One region of the Streptomyces sp. NPDC046977 genome, then DNA from elsewhere that is predicted to be linked to it. Evidence: riboswitches for the same ligand, from Rfam matches in the RefSeq annotation. Region 1 holds a riboswitch; each other region holds the start of a gene.
What was found. Region 1 has a riboswitch for thiamine pyrophosphate ahead of ABZ883_RS29155 (thiamine ABC transporter substrate-binding protein). Riboswitches for the same ligand answer to the same signal wherever they lie in the genome.

Region 1 (7,778 bases):
ACCCGCGCGGCCTCCTCCTGCCGCGGGTCGAGCTGCGCCCACAGGCCGCCCACGGTCCGTACGACCACCGCGTAGTTGAAGAAGACGTGCGCCAGCAGGATCGCCCACACCGTGGTGTCCAGGCGCACCCCCCACAGCTCGTCCAGCAGCCCTCCCCGCCCCAGCAGCGCGAGGAACGCCGACCCGGCGACGACCGTCGGCAGTACGAAGGGCACGGTCACCACCGCCCGCAGCAGATGCCGTCCGGGGAAGTCGAAGCGCGCGAACACATAGGCGCCCGGCAGGGCGACCGCCAGGGTCAGCGCGGTCGAGGCGGCCGCCTGCCAGCAGGTGAACCACAGCACGTGCAGGATGTCGGGATCGCCCAGCACCTCCGCGAACCGGCCCAGGCGCCATCGGCCGCCCTCGCGGAGCCCGCGGGTGACGATGGCGGCGACCGGGTAGCCGAAGAACACCGCGAAGAAGGCGGCCGGCACGGCCATCAGGCCGAGCCGCACGGCGTGCGGCCGCGCGGCGGCCGCCCTGCGCCGGGCCGCTCCGGTCACTTCAGCACGAGCGAGGACCACGTCTTGACCCACTGCTCACGGTTCGCGGCGATCTTCTTCGGCTCGACGGTGGCCGAACCGCTGATCACGGGCGCGTACTTGGTGAAGACCTCGGGCAGCTTCGCGTCGCCGCGGGCGGGGTTGACGAACATGCTGAGCGGCATGTCCTCCTGGAAGGCGCGGCTCAGCAGGAAGTCGATCAGCGCCTTGCCGCCCTCGGTGTTCTTCGCGCCGTCCAGCAGCCCGGCGAACTCGATCTGCCGGAAGCAGGTGGCCGTCGCCACGCCGGTCGGGCCCTGCGCGGGCTGCTCCTTCAGCGCGAGCACCTCGGCGGGCGGACTGGAGGCGTAGGACACGACCAGCGGCTTGTCGCCCTTGCCGCCGCCCGCTCCGGAGAAGTTGTCGTAGTACGCCTGCTCCCAGCCGTCGACGACCTGGACGCCGTTGGCCTTCAGCTTGGTCCAGTAGTCCTGCCAGCCCTCGTCCCCGTACTTCGCGGTGGTCGCCAGCAGGAAGGCCAGACCCGGGGAGGAGGTCGCGGCGTTCTCCGTGACCAGCAGGTCCTTGTACTCCGGCTTGACCAGGTCGTCGAAAGTCTCGGGAACGGGCACCTTGTGCGCGGCGAACCAGGCGCGGTCGTAATTGACGCACACGTCGCCGAAGTCGACGGGCGTGACGCGGTGCTGCGCGGCGTCGAGCTGCAGGGCGGCGGGCACCTTGTCCAGGTCCTTCGCCTCGTACGGCGTGAACAGGCCGTTGTCGAGGGCGCGGGAGAGCAGGGTGTTGTCGACGCCGAAGAAGACGTCGCCCTGCGGGTTGCCCTTGGACAGCACGGCCTGGTTGACCGCAGCGCCCGCGTCACCGCCGCGCAGGACCTTGACCGTGTAGCCGGTCTGCCGCGTGAACTCCTTCAGCACGGCCTTCGAGGCGGCGAAGGAGTCGTGGCTGACGAGGGTGACGGTCCTGGAACCGCCGCCGGCGGCAGAATCGCCGCCTCCGCCGCAGGCCGCGAGGGACGCCGCGCCGAGCGCGACAACGAGGGCGGTGCCGGCGGCACGCCGACGGATGGTGCTCATCAAGTGACTCCCTACGCCGGTATGACCCGGATCAGGTTCGAGGGTCTGCGGCCGTGCCGCACTCTCAGCGCTGTGTGCGCTCCCCTGTCGGATGTTCTGTTGTCGTTCAGGCCGTTCAGGGCAAACGGCCGCAAACGACCGCCACCCTAGCAAGCGCCGCTCAGCGCTCGGAAGCCGCCAGCTGCCCGCAGGCCCCGTCGATCTCCTGGCCCCGGGTGTCGCGCACGGTCACCGGGACGCCGTGCGCCTCCAGCGCCGCGACGAACGCCCGCTCGTCCTCGGGCCGCGACGCCGTCCACTTCGAGCCCGGCGTCGGGTTGAGCGGGATCAGGTTGACGTGCACGCGCTTGCCCTTGAGCAGCCGCCCCAGCAGATCGGCGCGCCACGCCTGGTCGTTGATGTCCCGGATCAGCGCGTACTCGATCGACACGCGGCGGCCGGACACGTCGGCGTAGTGCCACGCGGCGTCCAGCACCTCGCGCACCTTCCAGCGCGTGTTGACCGGCACCAGGGTGTCGCGGAGCTCGTCGTCGGGCGCGTGCAGCGACACCGCGAGGCGGCACTTGAAGCCCTCGTCGGCGAAACGCAGCATCGCCGGCACGAGGCCGACCGTGGAGACGGTGATGCCCCGCTGCGACAGCCCCAGCCCGTCCGGCTCGGGGTCGGTCAGCCGGCGGATGGCGCCCACCACGCGCTTGTAGTTGGCCAGCGGCTCGCCCATGCCCATGAAGACGATGTTCGACAGCCGCGCCGGGCCGCCCGGGATCTCCCCGTCACGCAGCGCGCGCATGCCCGCGACGATCTGGTGCACGATCTCGCCGGTGGACAGGTTCCGGTCCAGGCCTGCCTGCCCGGTCGCGCAGAAGGGGCAGTTCATGCCGCAGCCCGCCTGCGAGCTGATGCACATCGTCACGCGGTCCGGGTAGCGCATCAGCACCGACTCGACCAGCGTCCCGTCGAACAGCCGCCACAGCGTCTTGCGCGTCGTGTCGTTGTCCGTGCTGCTGTGCCGCACGACCGACATCAGGTCCGGCAGCAGCCCCTCGGCCAGCTTCCCGCGCGACGCCGCCGGGATGTCCGTCCACGCGGCCGGGTCGTCGGTGTACCGCGCGAAGTAGTGCTGCGACAGCTGCTTGGCCCGGAACGGCTTCTCCCCCAGCTCCGCGACCACCTCCCGCCGCTCGTCGGGCGTGAGGTCGGCGAGGTGCCGCGGCGGCTTCTTGGCGGCGCGCGGCGCGACGAAAGTGAGTTCTCCGGGTGCAGGCATGGTCCGTCCAGTGTCGCAGATCGTTTGGGGCGCCCCAGGTCGGACGGGTGAGGCCCCCGTCACTCTCCGGTGTCCCCTGTCGACCGCGGTCGGCCTCGACCGACCGTTCACGGCCCGCAGACGGCCCGGACGACGCGGTCCGCGCCGCGAGGGGGCGACTGCGAGCAGCCGACACGCCCGTCCGGGCGCCGGCACAGCGGAAATCCCGTCGCCCTCCTCGCCCCGACGAAGAACAATTCCCGTCATGGGGACGGACATTTACGGGTTCATAGAGTGCCGCTGGGATCACTGGCTGGACGAGGACGACCGGGTCTGGTTCAGGGCCATCAACCTCATGCATCTGTACAACGGGCGCTCCTACGTCGCCTTCGGGTCGCTGTTCGGTGTCCGCGACACCACCTCCTTCCGCCCGCTCGCCGATCTCCGCGGCCTTCCGTCCGACGCGTCGCGGGAGACCCTCGCCGACGTCCAGTCCTGGGGCTCGGACCTGCCCCGACGCATCCTGGATCACCTGGGCGGAGCTGAAGGCCGCGGACTGGGAGGAGATCGCGAACGAGGTCGACGACTGCGTTCACGAGTACCGCCGCAGCCCCGACGGGACCTGGGTGATGCACGGGCAGAACTCCGGCCTCACCCGCTTCGCCGAGCTCTCCGGTCACACCGACCACCACACCCTCCACCACGCGGGCAGGGTCTACGCCGAGGGCACCGAGTGGCCGGACGGCGACCGCCTCTTCCGCATCGGCCGCCTCCGCCGCAAGGATGCCGTGCCGCACAGGGACTGGGCCCCCGTCTGGTCGGTGATGCGCACACTGGCGAACCTCCACGGCGACGAGGGCGTCCGCCTGGTCGTCTGGTTCGACGGCTGACCCGACCTGGCTCGAGCTCGACAGCCGGCCGACTCCGCACGGCCCGGTTCACGCCACCCGCCCCTGGAGACAACACTTCTGGAGCGATTCTTCCCAGGGGGGCGGCATGTCCGATTCAGGTTCCCGATTCTCGCGGACCGTACGCAGCGTGATGCACAGTCTCGACCTCTACGTGACGCTGGTCGCAGCCGTCGCATTCGGCGTTCTAGGGCTGGTCGGCAAAACTTCGCCAGAAGTCATTACTTCCGGTGTTCTGGCAGTACTGGCTCTCGTAGGATTCTCACTTCTCAGAATTCGCTCACAGGGCGACAGGATCAACGATTCTCTCGCCGGGCTCGCTCGATCGAACGCAGACCGCTTCTTCACCGAGGTGGACGACGCCGACGAGATCAAGGAGATGATCTCGTCGTCCCGCGAATTGTGGCTCCACGGCTGGACACTTGAACTGCACCTGGCGTCGTACGAGCAGGAATTGAGGAGAGCCGTCACCGCGGGCCTGAACGTCAAGATCCTCGTCATCGAGCCGAACAGCCCGGCCATGGCCGTCGCGGCCAGTGAAGCCGCCAACCGCAGCGCCGACGACCTCAGTGCCAACCTGGAAGGCAACCTCAGGAGGCTCGCGGCACCGCTGTCCGGTCCCGTTTCCGGAAGGCTGGAAATCAGGACCCTGACCCATGTGCCGCACTACACAGTGATCGCCTCCGATCCCTCGACGGACCGAGGGAAAATGATCATGCGCCTCGCCACCTTCCGGGCCAATCATTGGCAGCGCCCCACCTTCACCGTGACTCGTCGCAACGACGGCGATTGGTACACATTCTTCAGGGACCAGTTCGACAAGAAATGGGAATCCGCGAGCGCCTACGATTCGATCCCGTAGAAAAGGAGACTCGGGCGGTCTCCCGCCGTCGGCTCCCTGGTGCCGGTCACGCCTACGGGGGTTCCTCGCACCAGGGAGCACAAGCCGCGGCCGGCGCCTACCGGGACCGGCGGTCGATCAATGGGCGCCCCGCATAGCGGCGGCCGGGCCAGGCAGGTTCCTGCCGGCCTCCGCGTGCATCAGGCAGGCATGTGGCACCTCAACCGCCGCGAGCAGGACCACGACGGGCCGCGTCCATCGGCGGTGAGACCGTCCATGAACCCCAGCTCCGCCTATGTCCTTGTTGTGTTCGCCGGGGGACTTGCCGATGGGCGGACGCAACAACTCCCCTCGCCCGGCTGGGCGAAGGGACAAGCGTGTCCGGCGTCACCTACCGAACCGCCCTGGGTCCGGCGCCAGAGGTGAAGGACACTGCTCAAGGATGGGCGCAGGTCTTTCGCCCCGCGGAGGGGCCGCTCGGCGACCGCTGTCCGCACATCGGGCCGACTCCTTGCCCCGCCCGCGGCAGCCCGACCTGTGCCCGGGCTTGGAAGGCTCACGCGGCGGCGAGTCGAAGCATCGGAGCACCGGCCGCCGCAGCCACCGCGGTTTTGGCTGCGCGCCCCCTGGCCTCCCCCTGCGGGCGCAGACGGGGGCGTGAGCGACGCCGTGTGCGTCCGAATGACGGGCGACGATTCGTGCGACACCCACGCACCCCGGTCACTGGACGTCGAGCGCCCACCGCACGGACCGCTCCTTGGCCACGAACCCGGCCTTCTCGTAGATCCCGAACGCCCCGCTGGGATTCGCCGAGTCCACGCTCAGGCCGGCCTTCCCATAGCCCCGGTCGGCGGCGCTGCGCAGCGCGTGCGCGATCAGCCCGCCGGCGACTCCGCGCTTGCGGTGTTCCCGGAGCGTCCCGATGAGCATGAAGTAGGCCTCGCGCACGCCGGTGGCCGCCGTGTCGGCGTCCCACGACATGGTCACCAGCATGCCGGCCGGGGCTCCGGTCGCCACGTCCCGGAGCAGAAAGCTGACCTCGGGCCGGAAGCTGTGATTGGTGATCTTGTTCTTCCAGGCGTCAACGGGCACCGGGACGCTGCCCCAATGATCCTTGAACGCCTCGTTCCGGATCATCCGGAACTCCTCGTCGCTCTCCTCCGACCACGGCTCGACCCGCAGGCCGTCGGGGATCGCCGTGTCCGGGATCGCGCCGCGCAGCGGGTGCTCCATGGACTGGTAATAGCGGGTCGGCGCGAACCCCTGGGAGCGGAAGAGCGGGGCCGCGCCGGGGATGTGCTCGGCCTGCTGGGCCTCGACCACGAGCTTCAACGTCGGGTGATGCAGCGCGTGCAACGCCTTCGCACCCGCTGTCCCGGCCTCCAGCAACACGGTGCCGACCCCTTGGCGACGGTAGTCCGGGTGCACCCCGCCCTCGACCATGACCCGGTGTATCTCCTCGGCGGTCGGCTTGTAGGTGGCCTTTGTGTAGCCGACCATCACATCGCCGTCGAAGGCAGCCAGGCTCGCGCGCCCCAGGTCCGCGTAGGGATCCATCAGTTCCTGGAGGGTGTCCTCCTCGTCGTAGTGCTCGCCGATCCTGTCTTCCGTCTCCATGGCCTTGAGGAGGTCGGCCGTCGCCTTCGCGTCCCCGATGGTGAGCGGTCGCCACGTCAAGTGGGCGGATTCTGCGTCCATGCAGCGGACCGTACTGAAACCCACGGCACGGTGTCGCTCGGTTTTCGCGACCAGGACCGAAGGCACGGTGACGCGCTCCCGGGACCCTGTTCCAGCCGTGCAATCCGGCTGCGGGGCCGTGCCGGGTCCGCAAAGCGCCCGTTGGGTGCGGCGCAGACGAAGGTTCGCCTCCTCCGGACCGCTGCGCGAACGGTGTCGGTGCCCGCACCCGCCTTCCGCGATGGGGGCCGGGACACGCGTACGCGAAGGCCGTCGCACACCGTCGCGCGGCCGTGGTCGGAAGCCGTCCACCTCGTGCCGCTATCGTGCGCCGGTACGGCAATCCTGACCGGTCCGGGCGCCGGTGGACTGGGGAGTGAGTGATGAGCACGTCGGCCACCACGGGCACCGGGGAGCTGAAGCGGCACCTTGGGGTGTCCGACGCGGTGCTGATCGGGCTCGGGTCGATGATCGGCGCCGGGATCTTCGCGGCACTCGCCCCGGCCGCCGCCGCGGCCGGCTCCGGGTTGCTGCCCGGCCTCGCCCTCGCGGCCGTGGTGGCGTACTGCAACGCCACCTCCTCGGCCAGGCTGGCGGCCCGCTACCCGCAGTCGGGCGGCACCTATGTGTACGGCCGCGAGAGGCTCGGGGAGTTCTGGGGCTATCTGGCCGGGTGGGGGTTCGTCGTCGGCAAGACCGCCTCCTGCGCGGCGATGGCCCTGACGGTGGGCTCGTACGTGTGGCCGGGCCAGGCCCACGCGGTCGCGGTCGCCGCGGTGGTCGCGCTCACCGCGGTGAACTACGCCGGGGTGCAGAAGTCCGCGCTCCTGACCAGGGCGATCGTCGCCGTGGTACTGGCGGTGCTCGCCGTCGTGGTCACCTCCTGCCTCACCTCCGGCGTCATGGACACGGCCCGCCTCGATGTCGGCGCCGACGCCTCGTTCGGCGGCGTCCTCCAGGCCGCAGGGCTGCTGTTCTTCGCCTTCGCCGGGTACGCGCGCATCGCCACCCTCGGCGAGGAGGTACGCGACCCCCAACGGACGATCCCGCGGGCGATCCCGCTGGCGCTCGGCATCACCCTGGTCGTCTACGCGGCCGTCGCCGTGTGCGTCCTGCTGGTCCTGGGCCCCGGTGGCATCGCCCGCACCGCCGCGCCCCTGGTCGAGGCCGTCCACGCGGCCGGTGTGCCCGCGCTGGCGCCCGTCGTCCGGGCCGGCGCGGCGGTGGCCGCCCTCGGCTCGCTGCTCGCCCTGATCCTGGGCGTCTCGCGCACCACGCTGGCGATGGCCCGCGACCGTCACCTGCCGCACGCGCTCGCCGCCGTCCACCCCCGCTTCCAGGTCCCGCACCGTGCCGAACTCGCCGTCGGCGCGGTCGTCGCCGTCCTGGCCGCGACCACGGACGTGCGCGGCGCGATCGGCTTCTCGTCCTTCGGGGTGCTGGTCTACTACGCCGTCGCCAACGCCTCCGCCTGGACGCTGAGCC
Region 2 (7,778 bases), on a different contig from region 1:
CGGCAGCCTGCCCGTCCAGGCCTGGGTCGACAACGACCACGAGGCCGCCGTGCTCGGCATCCTGGAGCACCTCGCCGACGCCGGCGCCCGCCGGATCGGCCTGCTCACCGGCACCAGCACGGACACCTACACCCGGCTGTCCACCAGCGCCTACCTGAGCTGGTGCGAGCGCGTCGGACAGGAACCGGTGGTCGAGTCCTACCCGGCCCACGACCCCTGCGCCGGAGCCGTCGCCGCCGACCGGCTGCTCGCCCGCCCCGACCGGCCCGACGCGGTCTACGGCCTCTTCGACCCCAACGGCACCGACCTGCTGGCCGCCGCCCGCCGCTACGGGCTGCGCGTCCCGGAGGACCTGCTGCTGGTGTGCTGCAGCGAGAGCATGGTCTACGCGGCCACCGAGCCGCCCATCACCACGCTCTCCCTCAAACCCGGGCGCATCGGCACCGCCGTCGTCCAACTGCTCATCGACGCCATCGAGGGCGTGGACGGCGGCCGGCCGGTCCAGCAGGTCATGCCGACCGATCTCATCGTCCGCACCTCCTCGCAGCGGCGCTCCCCCAGCACCACGGTGAACCCGCCGCGCGGGCCCTCCCGGGGATGAGCGGTACGGAAAGCGGACGGGTCGGGAGCGCGGCGGCGGACCCGCGAGCCCGTCCGGGCGGAGGCGCATCCTCCGGGGCGCGATGAGCCCGTCCCGGGGGGATTTGTCCGGACCGGAGGAAATCGCTATCACCAGGTGTGTCACGCCGCGACATCGTCATTCCTATGATGGGCGGATGGTGGCGCGACGGTGGAGGGTTCGATGACTCAGGGGGCAGGTCAGGGACCCATGCTCGGCACGGGGTCCGGCGGGCGTCCGCACGGTGCGGAGGCCGCGGCCCAGAGTGCGCCACCGGCGCCTCCGGGCCCGCAGTCCGGCACCGGCTACGAGCCCACGCTCGTCGAGGAGGTGCCGCTCCCCGAGGAGTACACACCCACCCAGCGCGATCTCCCGGTCATCGGCGCCGCCGACGAACCGCCGCTCGGACCGCTCTACGTCGTCGGCGACGTCCACGGCTACCTCGGCGAGCTCTGCGAGGCCCTCTACGCGATCGGGCTGATCGACGCCGAAGGCCACTGGGCGGCGGGCAACGCCCGCCTGTGGTTCCTCGGCGACTTCACCGACCGCGGCCCGGACGGCGTCGGCGTCATCGACCTGGTCATGCAGCTGTCCGCGGAGGCCGCCGCGGCAGGCGGCTACACCCGCGCCCTCATGGGCAACCACGAGCTGCTGCTCTACGGCGCCCACCGCTTCGGCGACACCCCGGTCAACTCCGCCGCCGGCACCGCCACCTTCCTGGCCGCCTGGCGCCTCAACGGCGGCCAGACCAGCGACATGGAGCGGCTGGAGGACCACCACATCGCCTGGATGTCCCGGCTCGACGCGGCCGCCCTCGCCGACGACCACCTCCTGCTGCACTCCGACACCACCGCCTACCTGGAGTACGGCGAGACCATCGACGCCATGAACGACGCGGTCACCGGCATCCTCCAGCGCGGCGACGCCGACGAGTGCTGGGAGCTGTTCCGCAAGTTCACCCGGCGCTTCGCCTTCCGCGGCGAGGACGGGGCGCAGGCGGCCCGGGAACTGCTCGGCACCTACGGCGGCCGCCGGGTCGTGCACGGCCACAGCCCCATCCCGTACCTGCTCGGCGAGGCCGGCGGCGAGCACGCCGCGGACTCCCCCGACCGGACCGCCGTCGTCGAGGGACCGCACGTCTACGCCGACGACCTCGCGGTGGCCATGGACGGCGGAGTGACGATGGAGGGCAAACTCCTGGTCGCACGCCTGCCGTTGTAGCCGCCGAAACCCCCATTTTCCGGAAACACTCTGTCACCCCGTCACCTCCGCGCTCTACCATCGGGTTATCCGTAGGCAGCTTCTCCTCCGCTTCCGCCCAGCCGGTCCGGAAATCCAGTGCGGACCCCGGGGCGGCACCGGAGACGGAGCATCGGGGGATGCACATGAACAGCGCTCCACATCTGCTCACCGAGGACCGCCCGGAGTTCGAGCGCGTCCTCGACGCGGCACTGCACTCGGAAGGCACCCGGGCCGCCCTCGCGGACGCCCGGAACGCGCTCAACACCGAGCAGTTGCGCACCATGGCGCTCAGCGCCGCCGCGCCCATATCCGCCTGCGCGGCGCCGGAGTACGAGAGTTACCTCAAGGCCCGCGAGGCGCTGTCCGAGCAACGCCGTGAACAGCGGGTCGCCGCCGTCTCCGGCATCGGCTACGCCGCGGCCGCACCGGGGGTCGCCGACGGTTCGGGCGCCGGGCTGTTCGCGATCGTCGCCGTCCTCACACCCGTCCTCGCCGGCACCGCCGCCGTGATCTTCCTGGTCCTGGGCTACGCCCTGGCGCTCGGCCACTCCGAGCCGGACATCGCCGCTCCCCTGCGTCAGGCCGGCTGGCTCTTCGCGGCGGTCGCCGCGTGCGGCATCGTCGTCGGCATGATCGGGCTGCTCCTCACGGCCCTGCGCAACAGCTCCACCGCCCGGGCCGACCGTCCACCCGACGAACCGCCCGAGATCACCGCGGCCCGCGAGATCTGGCGCCGGGCCCTTCTGGAACGCGGCCTCCAGCCCTTCATCGACGCGGCCCTGGCCAAGGCCGCGGACTCCGCCCCGCCCCCGCCGGACCGCCGCAATGGCGACGGCAACCACCGCATGCCACGCCTGGGTTACTCCCGCCCCGACTTCTCCAGCCCCGGCCCGGAGTCCTCCCCGGAACCCGGGCACCGGTTCACCAGTCCCGACTACTCCAGCCCCGACTACTCCAGTCCGGACTACGGCGGCCCCGACCACGCCCCCAACTGACCCCCACGGCCCCCGCCCCCGAGTCACCCCGGGGCCGGGGGCCGTGCCGTGCGCCTCCGTGCGGAGCGTCGCGCGCCGGGCCCGCCACCTGCCTGCGCTGAGACGTCCTACGATGCGTCAGTCCTCCGGCGGATCCGGATCATCGTGCGGCAAGGGGAATCCATGCGCCTGTCCAGCTACGTCGGAAAGGCCGCCATGTGCACGGCAGCGATACCCCTCCTCGCCGGGTGCACGGGGGAACAGGACGCGGGCGGGGCCGTGGAGCGACCCGCCTCCTGGACGAACCTGCCGGTGCGGACCGGCGCGCGGGACGTCGTCCACACGGACACCAAGCACCGGTCGTACGAGGTCAGGATCACGGTCAAGAGTCTGGTCCGGGGCTCGGAGGAGGACATGCGGGGCGCGCGCGTGGACGAGGAGCTGCAGGACCTGGTCCCCCACTACCTCACCTTCGAGGTCGCCAACATCGGCCGGAAGACGATCCCCGCCGCCTCCATGGTGGACAGCCATTTCGCACTGAACGGCACCGACTGGGCGCGTGGGGAGAAGGTCTGGATCAGCGGCGGCAGGCCGGGCGGGATCGACCTGCCCTGCGCGGACACCGCGCCGAAGACACTGGCGCCCGGCGACTCGTACACCACCTGCGTGACCTACGCGCTGCCCGAGGGCGTCGGTGTGCTGTCGCTGACGCACAACGCCGACGGCTACCTCGACGAAGGTGGCGCGGTCGCCGCCTGGCCCGTCGAGGGCGGCCTCGAGGCGGCGTCCGCCGGGCTGGCGGAGCCGGGCGACATCATCCCCGTCCAATGGGACGCCCGCGAGGACGGCGTGCTCGAACTGCCCGCCACGCTGGTGTCCGTACGCCGGGGCAGCCCGGCCGATCTCGCGCGCCTGGATCTCGATCTCAACGAGAACGAGCGGCGCGGCATCCCCTACTACGCGTCGGTCACCTACACCAACACCGGGTCGAAAGACCTCTACACCGACCAGGCCGGCCAGGTCCGCCTGCTCACCGAGAGCGGTCGGCAGATCCCGGGGAAGACCCCCTTCGTCCGTGACACGAAGATCCCGGGCTGTCCGTCCGACTGGGTCGCCCGGACGATCCCGCCGGGCGGCAGCGTGACGGAGTGCAGCGTCCACCTGGTGACGGACGACGGCGACAAGCCGTTCGCGGTGGGTTTCAAGGAGGCGGGCCGGCCAGGACTGGTGGCCTGGTCGACCCCCCTCCGCTGAGGCGGCCGGGTCAGCCGGCCGAACTGCCGCCCGTCTCCGCCAGCGGCAGGTAGACCCGGTTGCCGGAAGCCGCGAACTCCGCGGACTTCTCCGCCATGCCGGCCTCGATCTCCTCGGCCGTGCCGCCGTGCTGCCGCCGGATGTCCTGGGAGATCTTCATCGAACAGAATTTCGGGCCGCACATCGAGCAGAAGTGCGCCGTCTTCGCCGGCTCCGCCGGCAGGGTCTCGTCGTGGAAGGCCCGTGCCGTGTCCGGGTCGAGGGCCAGGTTGAACTGGTCCTCCCAGCGGAACTCGAAGCGCGCGTCGGACAGGGCGTCGTCCCACTCCTGGGCGCCGGGGTGGCCCTTGGCGAGGTCGGCCGCGTGGGCGGCGATCTTGTAGGTGATCACGCCGGTCTTGACGTCGTCACGGTCGGGCAGGCCCAGGTGCTCCTTCGGCGTGACGTAGCAGAGCATCGCCGTGCCCCACCAGGCGATCATCGCGGCGCCGATGCCGGAGGTGATGTGGTCGTAGGCGGGTGCGATGTCGGTGGTCAGCGGGCCGAGGGTGTAGAACGGCGCCTCCTCGCAGATCTCCTGCTGCAGGTCGATGTTCTCCTTGATCTTGTGCATCGGGACGTGCCCGGGCCCCTCGATCATCGTCTGCACGCCGTGCCGCTTGGCCACGGAATTGAGCTCGCCGAGCGTGCGCAGCTCCGCGAACTGGGCCTCGTCGTTGGCATCCGCGATGGAGCCGGGGCGCAGGCCGTCGCCGAGGGAGTACGTGACGTCGTAGGCGGCGAGGATCTCGCAGAGCTCCTCGAAGTGCTCGTAGAGGAAGCTCTCCTTGTGGTGGGCGAGGCACCAGGCCGCCATGATCGAGCCGCCGCGGGAGACGATGCCGGTCTTGCGGCGGGCGGTGAGCGGGACGTAGCGCAGCAGGACGCCCGCATGGACGGTCATGTAGTCGACGCCCTGCTCGGCCTGCTCGACGACCGTGTCCTTGTAGATCTCCCAGGTCAGCTCCTCGGCCTTGCCGTCGACCTTCTCCAGAGCCTGGTAGAGGGGGACGGTGCCGATGGGGACGGGGGAGTTGCGGAGCACCCATTCGCGGGTGGTGTGGATGTTGCGGCCGGTGGACAGGTCCATGACCGTGTCGGCGCCCCAGCGGGTCGCCCAGGTCATCTTCTCCACTTCCTCCTCGATGGAGGAGGTGACGGCGGAGTTGCCGATGTTGGCGTTGACCTTCACCAGGAACCGCTTGCCGATGACCATCGGCTCGATCTCCGGGTGGTTGACGTTCGCCGGCAGCACCGCCCGGCCCGCCGCGATCTCCTCGCGGACGACCTCGGGGGCGACGTTCTCGCGGATCGCGGCGAACTCCATCTCCGGGGTGATCTCGCCGCGCCGGGCGTACGCGAGCTGGGTGACCGCCTGCCCGCCGCGTCCGCGCCGCGGCAGGCGCGGGCGGCCGGGGAAGACGGCGTCCAGGTTGCGCAGCCCGCCGCGCGGTGAGGTGTGCTTGAGGCCGTCGTCCTCGGGGCGGACAGGGCGGCCGGGGTACTCCTCGGTGTCGCCGCGGGCGACGATCCAGTTCTCCCGCAGCGGCGGGAGGCCGCGGCGGACGTCGGTGGTCACGTTCGGGTCGGTGTACGGGCCGGACGTGTCGTACAGCGTCACGTCCTGGCCGTTGGTCAGGTGCACCCGGCGGACAGGGACCTCGATGTCCGGGCGGGACCCGGTCACGTAGCCCTTGTGCCAGCCGATTTCGCGCGCGCGTGCATCCTGCATGGTCATGAGACCCACTCCCTACGCCGGCATTACCCGGTAACAGGTTCAGCGGTCGGCGCAGCTGGTGGCCCTCGGCCGGTCAGCGCCCTCTCAGCCCGGTGCTCCGAGCTCCCGCGGTGTGCAAAGGTGGAACCACGCTAGCGGGTCTTCTCCGGCGCGCACCAGTGCGCCTTGGGATGATCGGCGCGTGGACTCCCCTCATGCGCAGCCCCCCGGCCCCGGCAACGGCCACGCCCACGGCCCCGGTCACGGGCACAGTCACGGCCACAGTCACGGCCATGGCCACGGTCCGGTGCCGCCGGTCTCCCGGCATCTGCGGAAGGTCATCGCCGCGGTGCTGATCCCGTTCGTCGCCGCGGTGGTGGTCGGGCTGGTGGTGCTCTGGCCGAACGGGGTGCCGGCCCACAAGCGCTCGGGCGTCGGTTTCGACCAGCAGACGCAGTCGGGCCGGGTGGTGCGGGTGGAGAACGTCAAGTGCGCGGACGTGAACGCGGAGCCGAACACCGGCGAGCCCGGCGCGACCCCGCCGAAGACCCCGTCGATCTGCGAGCGGGCGACCATCCGCGTCACCTCGGGCAAGGACACCGGCCGTACCTTCACCGAGATCGTGCAGCCGACCCAGACCCGGCACTACACCGAGGGGCAGAAGGTCCTGCTGTCCTACGCGCCCGGCGCGCCGAAGGAGTTGCAGTACTCGGTCACCGATGTGGACCGGGCGCTGCCGCTGTGGCTGCTGGCCGGGCTCTTCGCGGCGGCGGTGGTCGTGGTCGGGCGGCTGCGCGGGTTCCTGGCGCTGGCGGCGCTGATCGTCAGCTTCGCGGTGCTGACGCTGTTCATCCTCCCGGCGATCCTGCACGGCAGCGATCCGCTGCTGGTGGCGGTCATCGGCGGCAGCGCGATCATGCTGATCGCGCTCTACATGTGCCACGGCCTCAATGCCCGTACCTCGGTGGCCGTCCTCGGCACGCTCTGCTCGCTGCTGCTGATCGCGCTGCTGGGCTCGGTGTTCATCGACTGGGCGGTGCTCAGCGGCAACACCTCGGACGAGACCGGGCTGATCCACGACCTCTATCCGGGCATCGAGATCCACGGTCTGCTGCTGGCGGGGATCGTGATCGGCTCGCTCGGTGTGCTGGACGACGTGACGGTCACCCAGACCTCGGCCGTGTGGGAGCTCCGGGACGCCGATCCGGGCGCGAGCTGGCACAAGTTGTACCGGGCGGCGATGCGCATCGGGCGCGACCACATCGCCTCGGTGGTCAACACCCTGGTGCTGGCGTACGCGGGCGCCGCGCTGCCCCTGCTGCTGCTGTTCTCGATCGCGCAGCGCGGCGTGCTGGCGGTGGCGGGCAGCGAGTTGGTGGCGGAGGAGATCGTCCGGACCCTGGTCGGCAGCATCGGGCTGGTGGTGGCCGTGCCGCTGACGACCGCGCTGGCCGCGCTGGTGGTGTCGGCGGACCGCTCCGGGAGGGACACTGTCCCCACGGGCGGCGGGCGCCGCCGGCGCCGGGCACGGTGAGTTCCTGAAGTACGGGGGTGGACGGGGTGGTCGGGCTCCAGGGGAGGGTGACCGGGGCCGTGGGCCCGGGGCTGGTCGGCGAGGTGATCGTGCAGGTCCGCGGGGGTGCGGAGGCCTTCCTCGCGTACCCGGCGACCGAGGGGGAGAGCATCGGGAAGGGCACGGTCGTGGTGGTCGTGGAGTATCTGCCGCCACGGACCGTGTATGTCGCGCCCGCCTACGGCTGACGGGCCCGGGGACGAGACGGGGACGGGTCAGGGCGGCTTCGTATCAAGAATGCGACAAGGATCCGCCAGGATCTTTCGGCGCGACTTGCGCAGGCGCACACTCCCGTACGCGGCCCCGATCGGGGCCAATCGTAAGGGGGCGTGTGCCGATGGTGATCGGCGTCGCGGCGGG
Region 3 (7,778 bases), on a different contig from region 1:
CGCCGACGGCACCCACCTGCCCGCCGACGCGGTGGTCGTCGGTGTCGGCGCCGCGCCCAACGTCCGGCTCGCCGAGGAGGCCGGGCTGGACGTGCGGAACGGTGTCGTCACCGACGCGCACCTGCGGACCTCGGTGGCCGACGTGTACGCCGCGGGCGACGTCGCCAACGCCCACCACCCGTTCCTCGACCGCCACATCCGCGTCGAGCACTGGGCCAACGCGCTGAACCAGCCGGACACCGCCGCGCAGGGCATGCTCGGCAAGGACGCCGTCTACGACCGGCTGCCGTACTTCTACACCGACCAGTACGACCTCGGCATGGAGTACACCGGCTGGACCGAGCCCGGCGGCTACGACCGCGTCGTCTTCCGGGGGGACCGCGCCGCGCGGGAGTTCATCGCCTTCTGGATGTCCGGGAACCGGGTGCTGGCGGGCATGAACGTCAACGTGTGGGACGTGGTCGAGCCGATCAAGGCCCTGATCACCTCCCGCTCCGACGTCGACGCCGCGCGCCTGGCCGACCCGGACGTGCCGCTGGACAGCGTCGCTTCCTGACGTCCGGCACGTGGGCGGGGGACGGCGCCGGCCGTCCCCCGCCCACCGCGCTGCCGTGTCACACCTGCCCGAAGCGCCCGGTCGTAATGAGTGACAACCAAGGCGATCGGAGCGGACCGTGGCACTCACTGAACAGCGCATCTCCACCATGGTGCTGGTGATCGGCACCGGAGGAGCGGGACTGCGGGCGGCGATCGAACTGGCCGAGGCCGGTGTCGACGTCCTCGCCGTCGGCAAACGACCCAAGGAGGACGCCCACACGGCGCTCGCCGCCGGCGGCATCAACGCGGCGCTCGCCACGATGGACCCCGAGGACAGCTGGCAGCAGCACGCCGCCGACACCCTCAAGGAGAGCTATCTGCTCGCCGATCCCCGCACCGTGCGCACCGTTACCCACGGTGCCGCCCTGGGCATCGACGACCTCGAGCGGTACGGCATGGCGTTCGCCCGCGAGGAGGACGGCCGGATCTCGCAGCGCTTCTTCGGCGCGCACAAGTTCCGGCGCACCGCGTTCGCCGGGGACTACACCGGTCTGGAGATCCAGCGCACGCTGATCAGGCGCGCGGACCAGCTCGGCATACCGGTGCTCGACGGTGTCTACATCACCCGGCTCCTGGTGCACGAGGGCGCCGTCTTCGGCGCCTACGGCTTCGACGTCGCCACCGGGAAGCGCTACCTCATCCACGCCGACGCCGTCATCCTCGCGGCGGGCGGCCACACGCGTATCTGGCGGCGTACGTCCTCGCGGCGCGACGAGAACACCGGCGACTCGTTCCGCCTGGCCGTGGAGGCCGGTGCCCGCCTCCGCGACGCCGAGCTGGTGCAGTTCCACCCCTCCGGCATCATCGAACCGGAGAACGCGGCCGGCACGCTGGTCAGCGAGGCGGCCCGCGGCGAGGGCGGCATCCTCCGCAACGCGCTCGGCGAGCGCTTCATGAGCCGCTACGACCCCGAGCGCATGGAGCTGTCCACGCGCGACCGGGTGGCGCTGGCCTCCTACACGGAGATCAAGGAAGGGCGCGGCACGCCCAAGGGCGGCGTGTGGCTGGACGTCTCGCACCTGCCGCGGCAGACGATCATGACGCGGCTCCCCCGGGTCTACCAGACCCTGCTGGACCTGCAGATGCTGGACATCACCCGCGAGCCCATCGAGATCGCGCCCACCGCCCACTACTCGATGGGCGGTGTCTGGGTCCGGCCCGAGGACCACAGCACGGACGTCCGCGGTCTGTACGCCATCGGCGAGGCCTCCAGCGGCCTGCACGGCGCCAACCGGCTGGGCGGCAACAGCCTCATCGAGCTGCTGGTCTTCGGCCGTCTCACCGGACAGGCGGCCGCCGCCTACTCCCAGGCGCTGACCTCGCAGCCGCGGTCGGCGTCCGCCGTGGCGCACGCCCGGGCCGAGGTCGACGACCTCCTCGCGGCCGACGGCCACGAGAACGTCCGCGCCCTCCAGCGCGCCATCCGCAACACCATGACCGAGCACGCGGGAGTCGTCCGCGACGAACAGGGGCTGCTGACGGGCCTGGGCGAACTCACCGCGATCGAGAAGCGGATGGCGGACATCGGCGTCCACCCCGACATCGCCGGCTTCCAGGACCTGGCGCACGCCTTCGACCTGAAGGCCGCGGCGCTGGCGGCGCGGGCCACGCTCGAATCGGCGCTCGAACGCCGCGAGACCCGCGGCTGCCACAACCGCAGCGACTACCCGGACCTGGACCCCGCGTTCCAGGTGAACCTCGTCTGGTCCCCGACGACGGGGATCACCCGCGAGAGCATTCCGCCCATCCCCGAGGAGATCTCCGCCCTGATGGAGGACGTCTCCACCGAGGGGAAGCTCGCCGAGTGACGCCCGGCTCGCGCGCATTGGCGCGCGAGCCCGCCGGGCGCCTGTCACAGGCGGGGTCCCCGCCCGGTCATTTTCTCCGTACGCACGAAATTCTCCGAGAGGAAGCTCCCATGAAGGTCGTCGTCATCGGCGGAACCGGGCTCATCGGCTCGAAGGTCGTCCGCAACCTCAGCGACCACGGGCACGAGGCCGTCGCCGCCTCGCCCAACACGGGCGTCAACACCCTGACGGGAGAGGGCGTCGCCGAGGTGCTGCAGGACGCGCAGGTCGTCGTCGACGTCTCCAACTCGCCCTCGTTCGAGAACGAGGCCGTGATGCACTTCTTCCGCACCGGCACGACCAACCTGCTCAAGGCGGCCGCGGAGGCCGGTGCCACCCACTACGTCGCGCTCTCCATCGTCGGCACGGACCGGCTCCCGGAGAACGGCTACTTCAGCGCCAAGCTGGCCCAGGAGGAGCTGATCAAGGCGTCGGGGCTGCCGTACTCCATCGTCCACGCCACGCAGTTCTTCGAGTTCACGAACGGGATCGCGGACTCCGCGACCGAGGGCGACACGGTGCGCATCGCTCCCGTCAAGTTCCAGCCCATCCACTCCGACGACGTGGCCCTCGCCGTCGCCCGCACCGCGGCCGGCGCGCCCCTCGACGGAACGGTCGAGATCGCCGGCCCCGACGCCTTCCGGTTCGACGAGCTGATCCGGGACGCGCTCGCCGTCCAGAACGACCCCCGTACGGTCGTCGCGGACCCGCGCGCCCCCTACTGGGGGTCCGAGCTGGAGGAGGACTCGCTGGTGCCGCTCGGGAGCGCGCAGCTCGGCGCGACCCGGTTCGCCGACTGGCTGGCGCAGCAGAAGTGACGTTCGCGGACGGCCCCTGCCCGCCGGGGGGCAGGGGCCACCGCCAGGGGGGCCGCGACCGGGCGCACACGACCCGGCGGTACCTGCTCGACATCCGCGCGGTGCGGCCCGAGCCGTCCCACGCCCCTTGAGGAAGATCCATCCGGCCCGCGTTTGGCAGCATTTGACCGTGTTGCCCGCGGGCCGTTTTGGTGCCGTGCCCTCCTGTCGACGCGCTGAGCAGCGGGATCGGGTTAGTCTGTCCGTCGTACCGGACACGGGGTGCCCCGCCGAGGGCTGAGATCACACCCGTCGAACCTGAACCAGTTCGCACTGGCGGAGGGATGTCTTCCATGCCTTTGACGCATGTTTCCGGCGGTCTGCCCGCCGACGGCCGGCAGACCGTCTTCGACGGGCGCATGCCTGCGTCGGCGGGCGATCTCCGCATCGAGGCGCACGGCATTCAGCCGGTCCCCGAGGGCAACCGCTACGGCGGCCCGGGTCGGCTGTTCACCGTGTGGTTCGCCCCCAACCTCACCATGACCGGCGTGTTCACCGGCACCATCGGCATCGCCCTCGGGCTGGACTTCGCCACCGCGCTCGCGGCCGTCGTGCTCGGCACCGTGATCGGCGCGATCCCCACCGCCTACCTCGGCACCTGGGGAAGCCGGACCGGCGCCGGGCAGTTGCCGCTGGCCCGGCTCGCCTTCGGCCGGGCCGTCGCGCTCCCCGGCATCCTGCAGTGGCTGTCCTCGGTCGCCTGGGACGCGCTGATCGGGCTCTTCGGCGGGGACGCGCTGGCCCGGCTGTGCGGGCTGCCGTTCTGGCTCGGCGTCCTGGTGATGATGCTCGCCCAGGGCGCTCTCGGCGTCCTCGGCTACGAGGCCATCCACCGGCTCCAGATCGTCATGACCTTCGTGCTCGCCGCGGCGTTCGCGCTGATCGCCTGGAGGCTGCTCGACGGTGTCCACCCCGCGGCCACCGGCTCCGCCCACGGCGCCGACCGGGGCGGCGCGTTCGTCCTGACCAGCACCATCGCGCTGAGTCTGGCGCTGTCCTGGGCCCCGTACGCCAGCGACTTCAGCCGCTACCTGCCGCGCACCACCTCCCGCCCGCGCATGTTCTGGTACACCGTCGCGGGCCTGGTGGTGTCCTTCGTGGCCGTCCAGGCCCTCGGGCTGTGGGGCGCGTCGGTGCTGACCGACCAGACCGCGGCCGGTGTTGCCGATCTGCTGGGCGGCGGGCCGGTGGGCGCGTTCGGGCTGCTCGCCGTGGCGTTGGCGGCCCTGTGCAGCAACGCCATGAACGACTACAGCGGATCGCTGGCCCTCCAGACCGCCGGCGTGCGCATACCCCGCCCGGCGGCGGCCGCCTTCGCCGCCGCCCTCGGCTTCCCCCTCGTGCTGTGGATGCACGCCGCCGACACCACGGCCCGCTTCCAGAACGTCCTGCTGTTCGTGGGCTACTGGATCCCGGGGTTCGTAGCGATCGTCGTCGTCGACTGGCTGGCCCGGGCGCGGGCGCGGGGCGGCGAGGAGATCGACCTCGCCGCGGAGACCGCCCGCCCGCAGCCCTGGCTGCCGGCCGTGCTCGCGTTCGCCGCCGCCTTCGCCGCGGCCGTGCCGTTCATGGACACCAGCCTGTACGTCGGCCCGGTGGCGGACGCCCTGCACGGCGCCGACCTCTCGTACTACGTGGCGTTCCTGGTGGCGCTCGCGGTGTACGCGCCGCTGCGGCTGCGCCACCGAGCGCAGGTCTGAGCCGCCACGCCCCCGTCCGTCCCCGAAGGAGCGACCCCATGGTCCCGACGTCCGCCGATCACATCGCCTTCGCCGCGCAGGCGCTCACCCGCGTCCGGGAGCAGTCCCCGCTGGTCCAGTGCCTGACCAACGCGGTGGTGACGGGCTTCACCGCCAATGTCCTGCTGGCGCTGGGCGCCTCGCCCGCCATGGCCGACATCCCCGGGGAGGCCGGGCCGTTCGCCGGGATCGCCTCGGGGGTCCTGATCAACCTCGGCACCCCGCACGCCGAGCAGCGCGCCGCCATGACCGAGGCCGCGCGGGCGGCGGCCTCGGCCGGCACCCCGTGGGTGCTCGACCCGGTGGCCGTCGGCGCGCTGCCGGTGCGCACGGCGCTGGCGCGTGAACTCCTGGAACTGCGGCCGACGATCGTACGGGGCAACGCCTCGGAGATCATCGCGCTGGCGGGCGCGGGCGGCGGCGGCCGCGGGGTGGACTCCTCCGACGGTGTCGAGGCCGCGGAGGAGCCGGCGCGGCGCCTGGCCGCAACGACCGGCGGCGTGGTCGCCGTCTCGGGGCCGGTGGACCTCGTCACCGACGGCGTGCGCACGGTCCGCGTCGCCAACGGCGACGCCCTGCTGACCCGTGTGACCGGCGGCGGCTGTGCGCTGGGCGCCGTGATGGCGGCTTTCGCGGGGGTGGGCGAGGACCCGTTCGCCTCGACGGTGGCCGCGGTCACCGCGTACACGGTCGCCGCGGAGCCGGCCGCGAAGGCCGCCTCCGGGCCCGGCAGCTTCGCCGTGGAATTCCTGGACGCGCTCGCCGCCCTGCGGGAGTCCGACATCGTCGAGCGGGCGGCGCTGTCGTGACGCCGGCGCCGGTCGACCTGTCGGTCTACCTGGTCACGGACGCGGCCCAGTGCGCGGCTCGTGGCCGCACTGTGGCCGAGACCGTCGCCGCCGCGGTGGCGGGAGGCGTCACCGCGGTGCAGATCCGTGAGAAGCACGCGGACGGCGGGGACTTCCTGCGAACGGTCACGGAGGTCGCGGCGGTCCTTCCTGAGCGTGTGGCGCTGATCGTCAACGACCGGGTGGACGTGTTCCTGGCCGCCCGCCTCGCCGGCGTGCGGGTGACGGGCGTCCACGTCGGCCAGTCGGACCTGCCCCCGGCCGCGGTCCGCCGGCTCATCGGGGAGCACGCGGTTCTGGGCCTCAGCGCCGCCACCCCCGGCGAGTTGCGTGCCGCCGCCCAGGATCCGGCGGGTGTCGACCACGTCGGCATCGGCGCGCTCCACGCGACCCGCACCAAGGCGGACGCTCCCCCTTCGCTCGGCCTCGACGGCTTCGCCCGGCTCGTCGGGCTCAGCCCGCTGCCCGCGGTCGCCATCGGCGGCGTGACCCCGGCGGACCTGCCGGGCCTGCGTAAGGCCGGGGCGGCGGGAGCGGCGGTCGTGTCCGGCATCTGCGCGGCCGAGGACCCCCTCGCCTCGGCCCGCGCGTACGCCCTCGCCTGGGGCGCACTGCCGGTCTAACCGCTGATCTCGTGGTGCTCGTGCTCCTCGTGGGCCTCGTGGACAACGGGCTTGGGGATCTGCGTGCCCTCGCCGTACAGACCGCGGCTCAGCCTGGCCCGCAGCCGCCCGGCCGGGCCGCCCGCGCCGGCGGGGATCGGGCGGTACTGCTCGTAGTCGGTCAGGGTGTGGAGCCGTTCCGGGTCGAGCGGCTCGTGGACCTCGACGTACTCGCCGTTGGGCATGCGCTTGATGACTCCGGTCTCACGTCCGTGCAACACCTTGTCGCGGTCGCGGAGTTGGAGGCCGAGCGCCCAGCGCTTCGTCACCGCGTAGACCGCGAACGGGACGACGAAGAGCCCGATCCGCACGGCCCATGTCACCGCGTTGACCGAGACGTGGAAGCGGGTGGCCATCACGTCGTTGGCCGCACCGAGCAGGGCCACGGCGTACACGCTGATCCATGCCGCGCCCAGCGCCGTCCGCACCGGCCGGTTCCGCGGCCGGTCGAGGAGGTGGTGGTCCCGGTCGTCGTCGGTGACCCAGGCCTCGATGAAGGGGTACGCCCCCATGGCCAGGAAGAGACCGGCGCCCACCGCCAGCGGGATCAGGTTGTCCAGGGCGAGGGTGTGGCCCCACACGACGACCTCCCAGCCGGGCATGACCCGCAGGAGCCCGTCGGCCACGCCCATGTACCAGTCGGGCTGGGACCCCGCGGTGACCTGGTCGGGGCGGTACGGGCCGTACAGCCAGACGGGGTTGATCTGCGCGATCGACGCGATGACGAGGATGATCCCGGTGACCAGGAAGAAGTAGCCGCCGGCCCGCACGGCCAGCGATTTGAAGGGGATGCCGACGACATTCCGCTCCGTGCGCCCTGGTCCCGGGAACTGCGCACGATTGTGACGGATCGTCAGGAAAATCAGGCCGGCGAACAGTGCCACCATGATCGCGGGCAGCACCACCACGTGGAGCGTGTGGAAGCGGGCGATCAGCTCCGTCCCGGGAAACTCGCCCCCGAACAGGAACATCGACAGGTAGGTGCCGACGACCGGGATTGAGAGGATCGTGCCGTTCACGACCATCAGGCCGGTCCCGGAGAGCAGGTCGTCCGGGAGGTCGTATCCCGTCAGTCCCTCGAACATGCCGAGCACCAGCAGCAGGAAGGAGAGCACCCAGGTGAGCTCCCGCGGCTTGCGGAAGGCGCCGGTGAAGAACATCCGCATCAGGTGCGCGAAGAGACTGGCGACGAAGATCAGCGCCGCCCAGTGGTGGGCCTGGCGGATCA

Region 2: another riboswitch for thiamine pyrophosphate. It lies ahead of thiC (phosphomethylpyrimidine synthase ThiC); the one in region 1 lies ahead of ABZ883_RS29155 (thiamine ABC transporter substrate-binding protein).
Region 3: another riboswitch for thiamine pyrophosphate. It lies ahead of ABZ883_RS19840 (cytosine permease); the one in region 1 lies ahead of ABZ883_RS29155 (thiamine ABC transporter substrate-binding protein).

Annotation. Positions count from the first base shown of each region.
Region 1 covers NZ_JBEYWO010000022.1:109,978-117,755, reverse strand. The annotation lists gene ABZ883_RS29160 (iron ABC transporter permease) at 1-482, opposite strand, end outside; gene ABZ883_RS29155 (thiamine ABC transporter substrate-binding protein) at 542-1,621, opposite strand; TPP riboswitch at 1,613-1,717, opposite strand; gene rlmN (23S rRNA (adenine(2503)-C(2))-methyltransferase RlmN) at 1,782-2,888, opposite strand; gene ABZ883_RS29145 (hypothetical protein) at 3,272-3,757, shown strand; gene ABZ883_RS29140 (hypothetical protein) at 3,906-4,637, shown strand; gene ABZ883_RS29135 (GNAT family N-acetyltransferase) at 5,337-6,314, opposite strand; gene ABZ883_RS29130 (APC family permease) at 6,677-7,778, shown strand, end outside.
Region 2 covers NZ_JBEYWO010000005.1:121,133-128,910, forward strand. The annotation lists gene ABZ883_RS09790 (LacI family DNA-binding transcriptional regulator) at 1-601, shown strand, start outside; gene ABZ883_RS09795 (metallophosphoesterase) at 803-1,840, shown strand; gene ABZ883_RS09800 (hypothetical protein) at 2,005-2,856, shown strand; gene ABZ883_RS09805 (hypothetical protein) at 3,019-4,089, shown strand; gene thiC (phosphomethylpyrimidine synthase ThiC) at 4,100-5,866, opposite strand; TPP riboswitch at 5,858-5,985, opposite strand; gene ABZ883_RS09815 (YibE/F family protein) at 6,048-7,379, shown strand; gene ABZ883_RS09820 (hypothetical protein) at 7,406-7,606, shown strand; gene ABZ883_RS09825 (SPFH domain-containing protein) at 7,756-7,778, shown strand, end outside.
Region 3 covers NZ_JBEYWO010000012.1:96,017-103,794, reverse strand. The annotation lists gene ABZ883_RS19855 (FAD-dependent oxidoreductase) at 1-556, shown strand, start outside; gene ABZ883_RS19850 (FAD-binding protein) at 705-2,405, shown strand; gene ABZ883_RS19845 (SDR family oxidoreductase) at 2,516-3,262, shown strand; TPP riboswitch at 3,510-3,603, shown strand; gene ABZ883_RS19840 (cytosine permease) at 3,595-5,001, shown strand; gene thiM (hydroxyethylthiazole kinase) at 5,040-5,849, shown strand; gene thiE (thiamine phosphate synthase) at 5,846-6,511, shown strand; gene ABZ883_RS19825 (ubiquinol-cytochrome c reductase cytochrome b subunit) at 6,508-7,778, opposite strand, start outside.